DNA from 2 places in the Streptomyces sp. NBC_01546 genome. Region 2 is predicted to be linked to the other one. Evidence: riboswitches for the same ligand, from Rfam matches in the RefSeq annotation. Region 2 holds a riboswitch; the other holds the start of a gene.
What was found. Region 2 has a riboswitch for cobalamin ahead of OHA89_RS27990 (cobalamin biosynthesis protein). Riboswitches for the same ligand answer to the same signal wherever they lie in the genome.

Region 1 (7,695 bases), 5.2 Mb from region 2:
CCAGCGGAGCAGGGGTCTTCGCGACCGGCACGATGCGCTGGGTGGAGGCCCTCGACGCGTCGGGCGACGGCCGCAGTGGCGCCAACCACGGCCTGGACGCGCGGTCCGGGGCGCTGACCACCCGGGTGACGGAGAACCTGCTCCGGGTGTTCGCGGCGGGCCCGGCGGGCCGGACGCACCCGGCGCAGGACAACCTCAAGGCGGTGTACGGGGGCGCGTGAGGGCGGCGGCCATCGGCCTGAACCGGTGGACTTCACCCGGAAGCGGTGTTTAGGATCGTGATCGCGGCATCGCGTGTCGGTCACCGGCTGGGTGAGGCATGGAGGTAGCCGCGAAGTGCCTTTCGGAGGCATTCACCCATGTCAGTCGCACTGAACCACACGATCATCCACTCCCGTGACAACCGGGAGTCCGCCGAGTTCCTGGCGCACGTCCTCGGCCTCCGGGTCGGGACCGAGTGGGGCCCCTTCATCCCGGTCGAGACCGCCAACGGCGTCACCCTTGACTTCGCGACCATCCCGGCCGGGTCCATCACCCCGCAGCACTACGCGTTCCTCCTCTCCGAGGAGGAGTTCGACGCGGCCTTCGAGAAGATCCGGTCGGCGGGGGTCGCGTACTACGCCGACCCGCACGGAAAGCACCCCGGCGAGATCAACCACAACGACGGGGGCCGCGGCGTCTACTTCACGGACCCGGCCGGGCACGGGATGGAGATCATCACCCGCCCGTACGGGTACCAGGAGGACGGGGCCGCGTAGCCCCGGCCGAGTGAAGGTAGACGATGTTCGGTGCGCCCGTGTCCGGGTGGACCCCGATGCGGGTGCGCACCCCGTACACCTCGGCCAGCAGCTCCTCGGTGAGTACCCCGGCCGGCGGGCCTGAGGCCACCACGCGGCCGCCGTCGAGCACGTACAGCCGGTCGCAGAAGGCGGCGGCGAGGTTGAGGTCGTGCAGGACCAGCAGCCCGGTGGCGGGCAGGGCGCGGACCAGGCCGAGGATCTCCAGCTGGTAGCCGATGTCCAGATGGTTGGTCGGCTCGTCGAGGGCGAGCAGGCCGGGGTCCTGGACGAGGGCGCGGGCCACCAGGGCGCGCTGGCGTTCGCCGCCGGATAGCTCGTCGAAGCGGCGCGCGGCGAAGGCGCCCGCGCCGACGGTCTCCAAGGCCTCGGCCACCCGCCGGACGTCGTCCGGACCGTCCTGCTCCCAGAACCGCTTGTGCGGACTGCGCCCCATGGCGACGACCTCGCGAACGGTCAGCCCGAAGGTGCCGCTCGCGTCCTGCGGGACGACCGCCACGCGCCGCGCCCGGTCCTTGACCGTGAGCGCGCCCGCGTCGGCGCCGTCCAGCAGGACCCGGCCGGCGGTGGGCCGCAGGGTGCCGTACACACAGCGCAGCAGGGTGGTCTTGCCGCTGCCGTTGGGGCCGACCACGCCGACCGTCTCGCCGGGGCGGGCGGTGAGGTCGACACCGTGCAGCAGCGTGTGCCCTTCTGTCTCGTAACGCACGCCCTCGACGGCGAGTTCCAGCGCCTGGGCCGCGATCACGGTCATCCGGTCATCCCCTCGGTGCGGGTGGAGCGGCGCAGCATCCACAGGAAGAACGGCCCGCCGACGAGGGCGGTGACCACGCCGACCGGGATCTCCTCGGGCGCCGCGGCCGTACGGGCGACCAGGTCGGCCAGCGTCAGGAACACCGCCCCGCCCAGCGCGGCCACCGGCAGCAGCGCCCGGTGCCCGGCGCCGACGACCATCCGGGCGGCGTGCGGGATCATCAGCCCGACGAAGCCGATCGCCCCGCTGTAGGCGACGAGTACGCCGACGACGAGGGAGGTGAGGACGAAGACGGCGGCCCGGAAGCGTCCGGTGTCCAGGCCGAGGGTGTGTGCGCCCTCCTCCCCCGCGAGGAGGAGGTCGAGCGGCCGCGCGAGGGCGATGAGCAGCGCCGTGCCGGCGAGCAGTGCGACGGCGGGCAGGGCCAGTTCGTCCCAGCGGGCCCCGCCGAGGCCGCCGAGCGTCCAGAAGAGGACGGAGCGGACCTGGTCGGGGTGCGCGGCGAGCACCAGGACGAGGCTGGTGAGCGCGGACAGGATGTACTGGACGGCGACGCCGGCGAGGATCAGCCGGCCGGTGGTCATGGCTCCCCCGCGCCGGGCCATGGCGTAGACGGCGACGAGCGCGCCCAGCGACCCGGCGAACGCGGCGAACGGCACGCCGAGCCCGCCCGCGACACCCGCGGCACCGGCACCGGCACCGGCGCCCGCGCCCGCGCCCGCGCCCGCGCCGAAGACGATCACGAGGACGGCTCCCGCCGAGGCCCCGGACGACGCCCCCAGCAGGAAGGGATCCGCGAGCTGATTGCGTACGAGGGCCTGGAGCACGGTGCCCGCCACGGCGAGCCCGGCGCCGACGACGGCCCCGAGGAGCACCCTCGGCGTCCGGACGTCCCACACGATGGAGGCGAACGCCCCGGTGCGCCGCTCGCCCGTCAGGCCGCCGAGCACGATGTCGAGGACCTGGCCGGGGGCGATCCGTACCGGCCCCAGGGCCAGCCCGGCCACGGCGGACGCCGCCAGCAGGGCGGCGAGGAGGACGAGGACGGCCGGGGTCCGGCGGCGCCTCACGCTGCGTCGGGGTGCAGCTCGCGGCCCAGGGACTCGACGGCGTCGGCGACGCGCACCCCGAGGACGGCCGAGGAGAGCGGCAGTACGACGAACCGCCGGTTCTTGATCGCGGGAACCTCGGCGAGGGCCGGGTCGTTCAACAGGCGCTGCTTCTTGGACTCGACGGTGGTGCTGCCGTAGTCGTAGATGAGGACGACCTCGGGCTTGCGCTCGATGACCTTCTCCCACGACACGTCGCCGAAGGTGTCCTTGAGGTCGGCGAAGACGTTCGTCCCGCCGGAGAGGGAGACGATCTGGTTGCCGATGCCGTCGCCCCCGGCGGTGAAGGCGGAGGCCTCGCCGGAGTCGTAGACGAAGACGGACGGCCGCGGTTTGTCCTTCACCCGGGCGGTCACGGTGTCGATGCGGCGCTGCTCGTCCTCGATGAGCTTCGCGCCGCGCTCGGGCACGCCGAAGGTCCGCGCCACCTCGGTGATCTCGGTCTTGAGCTGGTCGAGGCCGACCGGGCCCCCGGCGCAGTTCTCCACGTTGAGCCGGGTGTTGACACCGGTTTTGGCCAGACCTTCGCGGTCGCGGCCCTGCCCCTTGTCGAAGGCACTGGAGTAGCCCCCGTAGACGAAGTCGGGGTTCGCGCCGAGCAGGATCTCCTTGGAGGGGTACTCCTTGGCCAGCACCTTGATCTTGTCGTAGGCGGGCCGGTAGGCGGGGAGCACGGCGTCGTCGAGGTAGGCGGAACCGGCGATCCGGTCCTCCAGGCCGAGGGCGAGCAGCACCTCGGTGGCGTGCTGGTTCATGGTCACGGCACGCTGCGGCGGGGTCTGGTAGGTGCTGCTGAGACCGCAGTTGGTGACGGTGTACGGGAACCCGGGCGCTTCGGCGGACGATCCCGCGGCCTTGGCCTGCCGTTCGGCGGGCGAACCGGCGCAGGCGGCCAGGGGTATCAGGAACGCGAGGGGGGTGATTGCGCGCAGGACGGCGCGAGCGCGGGAACGCGACATGGCAGAGCCTCTCCGGGGGATCCGCGTCCCCTGGTCGACGTGAAGGAGCGAGCAGAGGCGGTGCGTCAGTGTCTGACTCCCGGCCTCCCCCACGGGGGACGAGCCGGTCACAGTGGCGGGACCGCACCGGAATCGCACCGGTTTCCTGTCCTGCACCGCCTGGGGTAACGCGGGCCAGTCTGCCAGAGGCAGTGGCCTGACGTGCCGTCGGGCCGGACCCTGGGGGTCCGGCCCGACGGCACGTCACGATGAACTGATGGCAGGGGCGGCAGGATTTGAACCTGCGGCCTACGGTTTTGGAGACCGTTGCTCTGACCAGCTGAGCTACACCCCTTCGGTGGGACCAACCATGGCACGGAGCAGCCTGAAGATCCACCAATTTCCGGGGTCATGCGGGTGGAAGTCGCGTGACCGTGCGGGTGGCGGGACCCCCGGCGGGAGAGGATCGTGGACAGGGTGATCGGTGGATCCGCAGGTGCCTCCATGCCCCGGCGCCGCCTGCGCGGCGCCCTGGCCGCGCTCGCCCTCCTCGGCCCGGCCCTGCTGGGCGCAGCCCCCGGCGGGTCGGGCGAGACCGTCTCCCTCGCCGGGAACGAGCCCGGCCAGCGGCTCGACGTCACCCTGGTACAGGTGGTGGACCCCGCGATCCCGGCCGATCCGGAGGGCCCGGCGCCCGATGCCTCGACCCGGCTGCTTGCCGTCCGCTTCCGGCTGGAGAACACCGGGACCGCCGTGTACAAGGACTCCCCCGCGCCGGCCGCGCACCTGCTGGACACCGCCGGGAAGCGGTTCACCGGCCTCAACAGCCCGACGACGGCCGGGGCCTCCTTCCCCGACACCGTCACCCTCAGCCCCGGCGGCTCGGCCGAGGGCTTCGTCACCTTCCGGCTCCCGCAGGACGCCGTCCCGGCGGCCGTCCAGTTCGCCCTGAACGGCGGCCTGGCCGACGACGTCGGCCAGTGGAGCCTCCCGTAACCTCCCGCAGCCTCCCGCCACCCCTTCACCCGCGGCAGGCGAGTTTCCGCCACCCCCTTGACCACTCTGGTCCAGACCAATAGTTTCCGGCATGCACCGCGCACGCGCTCACGCCCCGCTCCCGCCTCCGCAAAGGAAGCCCATGCGCCGCAGCATGCTCGGCAGACTGGCCGTCGCCGCCTGCTCCCTCTCCCTGCTGACCGCCTTCGCCCCCGCCGCCGGCGCGGCGCAGGACGACACGGCGGGCGGCGACCACCGCTCGTACAAGAAGGTCGGCTACTTCACCCAATGGGGCGTCTACGGACGGGACTTCCAGGTCCAGGACCTCGAGGCGAACGGCTCCGCCGACAAGCTCACCCACATCAACTACGCCTTCGGCAACGTCAGCGCGGAGGGCAAGTGCTTCACCGGGAACGTGCCGGGCGAGGCCGATGCCTGGGCCGACTACGTCCGCCCGCTCGACGCCGAGAACTCCGTGGACGGGGTGGCCGACACCTGGGAGCAGCCGCTCGCCGGCAACTTCAACCAGCTCCGTGAGCTCAAGGCCAAGCACCCCGGCCTCAAGGTGCTGATCTCCCTGGGCGGTTGGAGCTGGTCCACGCACTTCTCGGACGCGGCCCTGACCCCCGCCTCCCGCAAGGCGTTCGTCGAGTCGTGCATCGACCTCTACATCAAGGGCAACCTGCCGCAGGACGGCGCCCGCGGCGGCGCGGGCGCGGCCGCCGGGCTGTTCGACGGGATCGACCTCGACTGGGAGTGGCCCGGCTCCGCCGGTGACGCGGACACGAAGTTCCGGCCCGAGGACAAGCGCAACTTCGCCGAGCTCGTCCAGGAGTTCCGCACGCAGCTCGACGCGTACGCGCGCGGCCAGAAGCGGAAGTCCCCGTACGAGCTGACGGCCTTCGTCCCGACCGCGCCCGCCAAGATCGACGCGGGCTTCGACGTCCGCCGGATCATGCGCGACCTCGACTTCGTGACCCTCCAGGGCTACGACTTCCACGTCTCCGGCGAGTCCACCACGGCCCAGCAGTCCGCGCTCTACGCCCGCGGGGACTTCAGCGTGGACGGCACGGTGGACGCCTGGCGGCGGCGCGGCGCGCCCGCGCACAAGCTGGTGATGGGCATGCCGTTCTACGGGCAGGGCTGGACGGGCGTCAGCGGCGGCGGCGACGGCATGGGGCAGCCCGCCACCGGGCCGGCGCCCGCCACCTGGTCGGCGGGGTACGAGGACTACAAGGCGCTGAAGAAGCTGTCCGATTCCGGGACCTACCAGGTCCACCGGGACCGGCGCGGCGGGCACGCCTGGCTCTTCGACGGTACCACCCTGTGGACGTACGACGACCCGCAGGTGCTGCGCGCCAAGGCCGGCTACATCCGCGAACACGGCCTCGGAGGGGCGATGTTCTGGTCTCTGGACGCGGACACCGCCGACGGCGAGCTGATGACGGCCGTGGACCGGGGGCTGCGGGGCCACTGACCGGCGCCGCCGGGCCGCGACATCGGATCCGGCCCGGCGGCGCCCTCCACGTACGCACCTCCATGAGGCCTCAGGGGGCCCGATACGCTCGGCGGATGACCTCAGAGACGATCACCGCGGCGGCCGCGGGCACCTGGCAACTCGGCGACCTGCCCGTCAACCGGCTCGGCTTCGGCTCGATGCGCCTCACGCACCTCGCCGACGGATCCCCCAGCGACCGCGAGCGAGTGACCGGCGTGCTGCGCCGCGCCGTCGAGCTCGGTGTGAACCACATCGACACCGCCGCCTTCTACTTCTCCCCGCTGCGCTCCGCCAACGAGCTGATCAACCGGGCGCTGGCCCCGTACGCCGAAGACCTCGTCATCACCACCAAGGTCGGGCCTGGCCGCGGCCCGGACGGCGAGTGGTGGTGGGCCGAGCCCGGGCAGTTGCGCGGTCAGGTGGAGGAGAACCTCCGTCAGCTGGGCCGGGACAACCTGGACGTGGTCAACCTGCGCGTACCCCGGCGGGAGACGACCGGTTCGATCGCCGAGCACTTCGGGGCGCTCGCCGACCTCCGCACGGCCGGTCTGATCCGCCACCTGGGCATCTCCAACGCCCGCCCCGACCATCTCGCCGAGGCGCGGGCCATCGCGCCGGTGGTGTGCGTGCAGAACCCGTACGGGATCGGGTCCCCGGCCGAGGACCATGCCTTCCTGGACGCGTGCGGGAAGCAGGGCATCGCCTTCGTGCCGTTCTTCGCGATCGCCGGCGCCGGCAAGGAGGCGGGGGCGACCGCCGAGGACGGGCCCGAGGTGAGCGCCCTGGCCAAGGCCCACGGGGTGTCGACTGCGCAACTGCGCCTGGCGTGGACCCTGAGCCGCGGTCCGCACGTCCTGGCGATCCCGGGCACGGGGAACCCCGACCACCTCGTCGAGAACGTCGCCGCCGGGTCCCTGCGCCTCACCGCGGAGGAGGTCGCGCTCCTCAACGCCCTGTGACCCGGCGGTGCCGCGCCGCCAGCGCCGCCGTCTCCGTGAAGACGGGGACGCGCCCGGTGCCCCCGCGGCCGGACACGGAGAGGGAGGCGGCCGCCGTGCCGTAGGCCACTGCGTCCTCGAGCCCGTCACCGAGGGCGAGCCGGGCGGTGGCGGTGCCGGTGAAGCAGTCGCCCGCGCCGGTCGCGTCGACCGGAGCCGGGTTCACGGGCACCGGCCGGTACCGGGCGCCCCCGCCGTCGTCCAGCAGCAGTCGGCCGGCGCCCGCGGTGACCACGACCGTACGGGCGCCCAGCGCGCGGCAGCGGACGGCGGCGGTGGCCGGGTCGCCGGTGTCCACGAGGGCGAGGGCGTCTGCCGGGCAGGAGGTCTTGAGCAGCCCGGTCAGCGGGGCGATGCGGGCGAGCAGTTCCCGGGCCCGGGCACGGCCGGTCAGCCGGGGGCGGAAGTTGGGGTCGTACGAGAGGTGCCCGCCGGCCCCGTGCACGAGGTGCGCGGCGGCGAGCACGGCGTCGTGGCTGGTCGGTGACAGGGCGCCCGTGATGCCGCTGGTGATCAGCGCCGTGGACGTGGTGAGCAGATCGCGCCAGGACTCGATGTGAGCGGGCGCGAGGGTGGAACCGGCGCTGTGGGCACGCCAGTAGACG
Region 2 (7,695 bases):
CCTTCTACTGCCCCACCGACCGGCGGGTCTACCTGGACCTGGGGTTCTTCGACGACCTGCGGACGAAGTTCGGCGCGAGCGGCGGCCCCTTCGCCCAGGCGTACGTCGTCGCCCACGAGTACGGGCACCACATCCAGAACCTGACCGGAACGCTCCAGCGGGCCCAGGACGGGCAGCAGGGCGCGAACAGCAACGCCGTCAAGGTCGAGCTCCAGGCGGACTGCTACGCCGGGGTGTGGGCGCACAACGCGACGAAGGTCCCGGACGAGTCCACCGGCCGGCCGCTGATCACCAGCCTGACCGACCAGGACATCAGGGACGGCCTGGACGCGGCGGCCGCGGTCGGCGACGACCGGATCCAGGAGAAGTTCCAGGGCCGGGTGACCCCCGAGAGCTGGACGCACGGGTCGGCCGAGCAGCGCCAGCAGTGGTTCTACCAGGGTTACCACACCGGTGACATGGCCCAGTGCAACACCTTCCGCTGACTGTCAGCGGCGCCTGCCATGCTGTGACGTGGGTCACCGTCAAGAGAGGGAGTGATCGTCATGGCAGGCGTTCCGTCCATCTGTCCCACGCTGGTCTACCGCGACGCCAAGGCGGCCATCAAGCTGCTGACCGAGGCCTTCGGCTTCAGCCAGGTCGCGGTGTACGAGGGTGAGAACGGCTCGGTGGTGCATGCGGAGCTGGCCTACGGCAACGGCGTGGTGATGCTGGGCAGCAAGGGCACCGGCGGGGTCTTCGACAAGGCCATGGGGGACGCGGGGCCCTCGGGGGTCTATGTCGTGGTCGACGATGTGGACGCCCACCACCGGCGGGCCGCCGAGCACGGTGCGGAGATCCTGATGGAGCCCACCGACCAGGACTACGGCTCCCGCGACTACATGGCCCGGGACGGCGAGGGCAACATCTGGAGCTTCGGGACGTACGCGCCGCAGGTCTGAGACCCGCGGCGGGTACGTCCCCGCCTTCGCCGCCTTCGCTCCTACGGGGCTACGCGCCGCCGGTGTGGACCTGGAAGGCGGCCCGGCGGACCGCCTTGGCCAGGGCCGGGTCGGGGTGGGCCGCCGCCAGCGCGACCAGCACCTGCACGGTGCGCGGGTGGCCGACCGCGCGGACCTCGTCCAGCAGCCTCGGGACGGTGGTCCTGACGGCCGAGTCGAGGTGGCGGGCCAGCAGGTCGGCTTCGCCGTGGTCGGCGATGGCGGCCGCGGTGTCCACCCAGAGCCAGGTCGACTCCTCGGCGGTGAGGACGTCCTGCGCCTCGTCGGGGTCGACCCCGTCGTGCTCGGCGAGCCAGAGCAGGGCGTAGGGGCGCAGGGCGGGCTCGCGAACGGCGGCGCGCACCTCGGGTTCGGCGGGGGCGCCGACGACGCGCAGCGCCTCGAAGGCGAGGCCGCGCAGCAGGGCGTCCTCGCCGCGGGCGGCGAGCAGGAGCTCACTGACGGCGTGGCGGACGGGCCGGGCGGCGAGCCAGGCCTGGTACTCGGCGCGGGCCGGGCCCGGGGTGAGCCGGGCGCAGCCGTGCAGCATGGCGGCGGCGGACTGCTCGATGTTCCCGGCGGGGCTCTGCGCGGCCACGCAGATCTGCTCCAGCTTGACCCAGACCGCCCAGCTGCCGAGCGGGGTGAGCGCGGCCCGTGCGGGGCCGAGGGTGACGGCGTCCACGGCGGCGAGTCCGCCGAGCGCCCAGCGCAGCAGCCGGGCGAGCGGGACGGGCGGTGCGGGGGCGGCCGCCGGCTCGGCGTCCGGCTGGTCGGGCGCCGCCTGCGACAGGGCGTCGTAGGGGACCTCGCAGCGCTCGTCGCGCAGTTCGGTGACGCGCTGCCCGAGCAGGTCGAGGAGGTCGGGGACGGTCACCGGCCCGGCGGAGAGCTGGAGCAGGGACAGCAGCTGGGGCATCGCCTCGACGACCTCGGCGACGGCCGCGGGGGCGATGTCGGCGGGGGCGGGGTGCACGAGGGACCAGGCGTCGAAGAGGGCGACCCAGCCGCGCAGTACGGCGGTGTCGTCGCGGTCCCAGGCGCGCAGGCGCCAGCCGGGCCGGGCGTGGCCTCCGTGCACCTCGACCAGGCCGGCGAGCCGGGCGCGGTCCCAGCCGACCCTGATCTGGCCGTGCGTCAGGTTCAGTTCCCCGGCGGCGCGTTCGACGTCGGCGGCGGGCAGGGCGCCCGTGGGGGCGGGCCGGCCCCCGTCGCCCGCACCGAGGTTGAGTTCGGCCCAGCGGGTCAGTCGTACGGCGTCGGCGAGCGAGGCACGGGCCCGGTTCGCGAGGTCGGCCGTGGCGGGGGTGCCCGCCGGGGGCCTCGGGGCGGGCCGGGTACGTCGGTCCGTCACCGCCTTGCGGGCCGTACTAACGGACCTCGGGTAGACGAGTCGGAGTCTGGAGTCGCGAGCCAACTGCTCATCAGGCTTTCGGGACGTCACGGAAGCAGTCTCGCCCGTCACTGGCCGAAAGCCCAAACGGAACCAGCCGTTTCCAAGGCCGGCCCGAGGTCCAGACCGGGGCAAGTCACCCACAGGGCTCTCGCCGCCACATCCCCTTCACAAGAAAGTGCACGTGAGAACGCACTCGAGCACTCACGCGAGCACTCAGACGAGTGTTCACACACGTTCACACGCGTTCACATGAGGGGGGTGAGGAAGCGCCGCAGGGCCTCCTCGTATCCGTCCGGGTCGGCGTTCCACATCGCGCCGTGGCCGGCCTGACGCACGGGGTGCAGGGTGACGAGGTCGGGGCGTGCGGCGGCGAGCCGCCGCGAGGGCTCCCAGGGCGCGAGGGTGTCGTCCGGGCCGTGGAAGATCAGTACGGGGAGGCGCAGCGTGCCCGGGTCCGCCAGGGGCGCCTGGCGGTCGGCGCGCAGTCCCGCGCGGCTCTCGGCGGCCCGGACCGCGAGCGGGAGCACCGGGGCCGGGGTGTGGCGGGCCGCGGCGAGCGCGCGCAGGGTGGTGTGCCAGTCGAATACGGGAGAGTCCAGCACCAGCCCGGCGATCCGGCCGGCCAGCGCCGAGCGCTCGGCGGCGCGCAGGGCCATGGTGGCGCCGGTGGACCAGCCGTGCAGGATCACGCGGCGGGCGCCGTAGCGCAGGGCGTAGCGGATGGCGGCGTCCAGGTCCCGCCACTCCGATTCGCCGAGGTGGCCGAGGCCGTCCGGGGAGGCGGGGGCACCGAGGTCGCCGCGGTAGGCCAGGTCCAGGACGGGCAGCCGGTGCCGGTGCAGGAAGGGCATGACCACCATCGGGTGCTCGCGGCCGGCGCCGAGCCCGTGCACGGTGATGACCCAGGTGTCGCGGGCCTCGGGCACGAACCAGGCGGGCAGGGCGCCGAGCTCCCCGGGGACGTCGACGTCGGCGTGGTCGAGCCCGAGGGCGGTGCGCGGGTTCCCGAGGTGGACCTGGGGGGTCAGGGTGACTCGGGTGCCGGGGTCGAGGCTGCCGTGGGTGACGGCGAGGAGCCGGCGTACGACGGTGTCCGGGCCGTGCTCGGCGTCGGGGAGCACGGGGCCGATCACGGCGTGCACCCCGGGGGCGTCGAGTCCGTACGTACCGGGGCGCAGGGAGCCGAGCGAGCGGGTCAGCACGACCCGGTCGGCGGCGGTGGAGTGGACGCTCAGGCGCGGACTGCCGGGCAGCGGGCGCCCGGGCTGGGGCCGCAGGGCCACGTCGGCGGCGTACCGGCCGGCCGCGACAGCGGCCACGGCGGTGCCCAGGAGGGTGGTGGTGACGGCCGCTGCCGTCGCTGTCGCGGTACGCACTGCTCCAGTGTCGAGGCGCGGGCTTCGGCGGGCCACCGGAGGCGATCGTTCCGACGGTCGCCGCGGGCGAGGTGATCTAGCTCTCTTTCGATGCCCCGGAGGGGGCGGCCGATCAGCCAGAGGTCACTCGCGGAGGGGTTCGTTCACCCTGCTTTGACGTGCATTTATCTGGATAGCTACGACAGAATCGGGACGAATGACCTGATCGCACCCCAGGTGGAGACACCATTAAGCCCGCATCAGTTCACCTTCCGTTCATCCAGGTTGCCTACGGTCGCCGAGCCACTGACGTCAAACAGAAGCCTGGGTAAATGGAGCACATAACGCTTCTCCTCGGGATCGTGATCATCACCGCTCTCGTGTTCGACTTCACGAACGGTTTCCACGACACAGCCAACGCGATGGCTACCACCATCTCGACTGGCGCCCTCAAGCCCAAGACGGCGGTGGCCATGTCCGCCGTGCTCAACCTCGTCGGCGCGTTCATGTCCGTGGAGGTCGCCAAGACGATCTCCAAGGGCCTGGTCAACGAGGAGGGCATCCAGCCAGAAGTGATCTTCGCCGCCCTGGTCGGCGCGATCCTCTGGAACCTCGTCACCTGGCTGGTCGGCCTTCCCTCCAGCTCCTCCCACGCCCTGATGGGCGGCCTGATCGGTGCCGCGGTCGCCTCGGCCGGCATGGGCGCCGTCAACGGCAGCGTCGTCGTCACCAAGGTGCTGATCCCCGCGATCGCCGCGCCCCTCGTGGCCGGTCTGGCCGCGATGCTCGCCGCCAAGGTCACGTACAAGCTGGGCAACAAGGTCGGCGAGAAGACCTCCGCCAAGGGCTACCGCGCCGGTCAGATCGCCTCGGCCAGCCTCGTCTCCCTCGCGCACGGCACCAACGACGCGCAGAAGACGATGGGCATCATCACTCTGGCACTCGTCGCCGGAGGCGCGCTCGCGCCCGGCTCGAACCCGCCGGTCTGGGTCATCGTCTCCGCCGGTATGGCCATCGCGATGGGCACCTACCTGGGCGGCTGGCGCATCATCCGCACCATGGGCAAGGGCCTGACCGACCTGCAGCCGCAGCAGGGCTTCGCCGCCCAGACCTCGGCCGCCAGCGTCATCCTGGCCTCCTCCTCCCTCGGCTTCTCCCTCTCCACCACCCACGCGTGCTCCGGCGCGGTCATGGGTGCGGGCCTGGGACGCAAGGGCGGCGTGGTCCGCTGGTCCACCGCCACCCGCATGTTCATCGCCTGGGGCCTGACCCTGCCGGCCGCCGCCCTCGTCGCCTCCGGTGCCGAGCTGGTCATGCGCACCGGTGACGTCGGCGTCGCCGTCGTCGCGGTGTTCCTGGTCGCCTCCTGCACCGCGATCTGGTTCATCTCGCGCCGCCAGGTCGTCGACCACCACAACGTCAACGAGGTGGAGCCGGCCGGCGCCGAGGAGCCGGGTGTCGTCACCACGGCCATGGCCGCCGTCACCGTCCCGCCGACCGCCGCCGCGGCCGGTACGACCGCCGCCGTGACCGACGAGGACCTCAAGGCCACCATCCCGGCCGCGACCGCGACGCCTGCGGCTCCGGCCGCGGCGGTCTGACCCCGAGAACGACAGAGGAATCAGCGGTATGAAGATCGACTGGGAAGCACTCGGCTCCGTGTTCGGGGTCAGCCTCTCCGCCACCGTCGCCCTCGTGGCCCTCTTCACCCTGGGCCTGGTGGGCCTGTCCAAGCACGAGACCGCCACCGAGCAGGGCGGCACCGCCACCCTGGCCCGCAGCGGCGCGTACGCCTGCTTCGCGCTCGTCGCGGCCGCCGTGGGCTACGGGATCTACCTGATCGTCGCCTGACACGCACGTCACGCGTGAACGCTCCCTCCGGGTTTCCCCGGGGGGAGCTTTCGCATGCCCCGCCACACGTCCCGCCACACGCCCCACCGCAGCCCCGTCGCAGGTCAACGGCGAGTTGACGGGCGTTCGCGGTGCGTGGTGGACTGCGCGAGCCAATACGGCGGCATGGAGAGGAAGTCCGGTGCGAATCCGGCGCGGTCCCGCCACTGTCACCGGGGCACTCGACCGAGTGCGACCCGGGAGCCAGGAACTCTCGCCGCCGGACACGTCGAACCAGGGCGCGGACCCTGAGTGAGGACATACCTGCCACCATGCGTGCCGATCGCGTCTTCGCGTACGGCGTCACGGCGGGGCTGATCGGCGACCGGATCCTGGGGGATCCGCGCCGTGGGCACCCCGTGGCCGCCTTCGGACGAGCCGCCGCCGCCGTCGAGCGCGCCCTGTGGCGCGACGACCGCGCCCGGGGCCTCTTGCACACCCTGGTGTGCGCCGGGGGCGCGGCCGCCGTCGGTGCGCTGGGCGCCCGCGCCGTGCGCTCCCGGCCCGCGGCCGCCCGTATCGCCCTGACCGCCGCCGCCACGTGGGCCGTCGTGGGCGGCACCTCGCTGGGCCGGGAGGCCCGCGCCATCGGCGGCGCGCTCGCCGCCGGGGACGCCGAGGTGGCCCGCGAGCGGCTGCCGCACCTGTGCGGGCGCGACCCGCAAGCCCTGGACGAGCAGCAGATGGCCCGCGCCGTCGTGGAGTCGGTCGCGGAGAACACCTCCGACGCGGTGGTCGGGGCCCTGGTGTGGGGCGCCGTCGCCGGAGTCCCCGGGCTGCTGGCCTTCCGCGCCGTGAACACCCTGGACGCGATGGTCGGCCACAAGTCCCCCCGCTACCTGCGCTACGGCTGGGCGTCCGCCCGGCTCGACGATTTGGCGGGCTGGCCGGGCGCCCGGCTGACCGCGCTGGCCGCCGTACTGGCCGGACCCGACCGGCGGGGAGCCGTACGGGCCTGGCGCGCGGACGCCGCCGCGCACCCGAGCCCGAACGCCGGGCCCGTGGAGGCCTCCTTCGCGGGGGCGCTCGGCGTACGGCTGGGGGGCACCCTGGCGTACGGGGGGCGGGTCGAGCACCGGGCGGTGCTCAACGGCGGGACGGGGCGGCCGGTGGAGGTCGCGGACATCGAGCGGGCGGTACGGCTGTCGCGGCAGGTGACCTGGCTGGCGCTGGGGGCCTGTGTGGCGGCCCGGATGCTGGTCTCGCGCACATCACGGAGGGGGCGCGCATGAGCGGCGCGAAGCGCGGCGGCGGACTGCTGGTCGCCGGAACCACGTCGGACGCGGGCAAGAGCGTGGTCACGGCGGGCATCTGCCGCTGGCTGGCCCGCCAGGGCGTCAAGGTGGCGCCCTTCAAGGCGCAGAACATGTCGCTGAACTCCTTCGTCACCCGGGAGGGCGCCGAGATCGGCCGCGCCCAGGCGATGCAGGCCCAGGCGGCCGGCGTGGAGCCGACCGCGCTGATGAACCCGGTCCTGCTCAAGCCGGGCAGCGACCGCAGCAGCCAGGTGGTGCTGCTGGGCAAGCCGGTGGGCGAGATGAGCGCCCGCGGCTACCACGGGGGCAGGCAGGAGCAGTTGCTCGGCATCGTCACGGACTGTCTGGAGCAGCTGCGGGGCACGTATGACGCCGTGATCTGCGAGGGGGCGGGGAGTCCGGCCGAGATCAACCTGCGCCGGACCGACATCGTGAACATGGGCATCGCGCGGGCCGCGCGGTTCCCGGTGGTCGTGGTCGGGGACATCGACCGGGGCGGGGTCTTCGCGTCCTTCTTCGGTACGACGGCTCTGCTGTCGGCGGAGGACCAGTCGCTGATCGCCGGATATCTGGTCAACAAGTTCCGCGGTGACGTCTCGCTGCTGGAGCCGGGCATGGAGATGCTGCGTGGCCTGACCGGGCGGGCCACGTACGGGGTCCTGCCCTTCCAGCACGGGCTGGGCATCGACGAGGAGGACGGGCTCCGGGTCTCCCTGCGGGGCGCGGTGCGCGAATCGGTGGTCGCCCCTCCGGTGGGCGAGGACGTGCTGCGGGTCGCCGTGTGCGCGGTGCCGCTCATGTCGAACTTCACGGACGTC

Region 1: another riboswitch for cobalamin. It lies ahead of OHA89_RS04570 (ABC transporter substrate-binding protein); the one in region 2 lies ahead of OHA89_RS27990 (cobalamin biosynthesis protein).

What each region holds. Positions count from the first base shown of each region.
Region 1 is NZ_CP109379.1:908,210-915,904, forward strand. It holds gene OHA89_RS04550 (N,N-dimethylformamidase beta subunit family domain-containing protein) at 1-221, shown strand, start outside; gene OHA89_RS04555 (VOC family protein) at 360-758, shown strand; gene OHA89_RS04560 (ABC transporter ATP-binding protein) at 718-1,551, opposite strand; gene OHA89_RS04565 (FecCD family ABC transporter permease) at 1,548-2,621, opposite strand; gene OHA89_RS04570 (ABC transporter substrate-binding protein) at 2,618-3,619, opposite strand; cobalamin riboswitch at 3,665-3,807, opposite strand; tRNA gene OHA89_RS04575 (tRNA-Trp) at 3,877-3,953, opposite strand; gene OHA89_RS04580 (hypothetical protein) at 4,103-4,594, shown strand; gene OHA89_RS04585 (glycoside hydrolase family 18 protein) at 4,737-6,071, shown strand; gene OHA89_RS04590 (aldo/keto reductase) at 6,167-7,051, shown strand; gene OHA89_RS04595 (PfkB family carbohydrate kinase) at 7,038-7,695, opposite strand, start outside.
Region 2 is NZ_CP109379.1:6,116,189-6,123,883, reverse strand. It holds gene OHA89_RS28020 (neutral zinc metallopeptidase) at 1-485, shown strand, start outside; gene OHA89_RS28015 (VOC family protein) at 546-941, shown strand; gene OHA89_RS28010 (hypothetical protein) at 991-2,424, opposite strand; gene OHA89_RS28005 (S9 family peptidase) at 2,622-3,752, opposite strand; gene OHA89_RS28000 (inorganic phosphate transporter) at 4,064-5,332, shown strand; gene OHA89_RS27995 (hypothetical protein) at 5,361-5,582, shown strand; cobalamin riboswitch at 5,713-5,856, shown strand; gene OHA89_RS27990 (cobalamin biosynthesis protein) at 5,894-6,853, shown strand; gene OHA89_RS27985 (cobyric acid synthase) at 6,850-7,695, shown strand, end outside.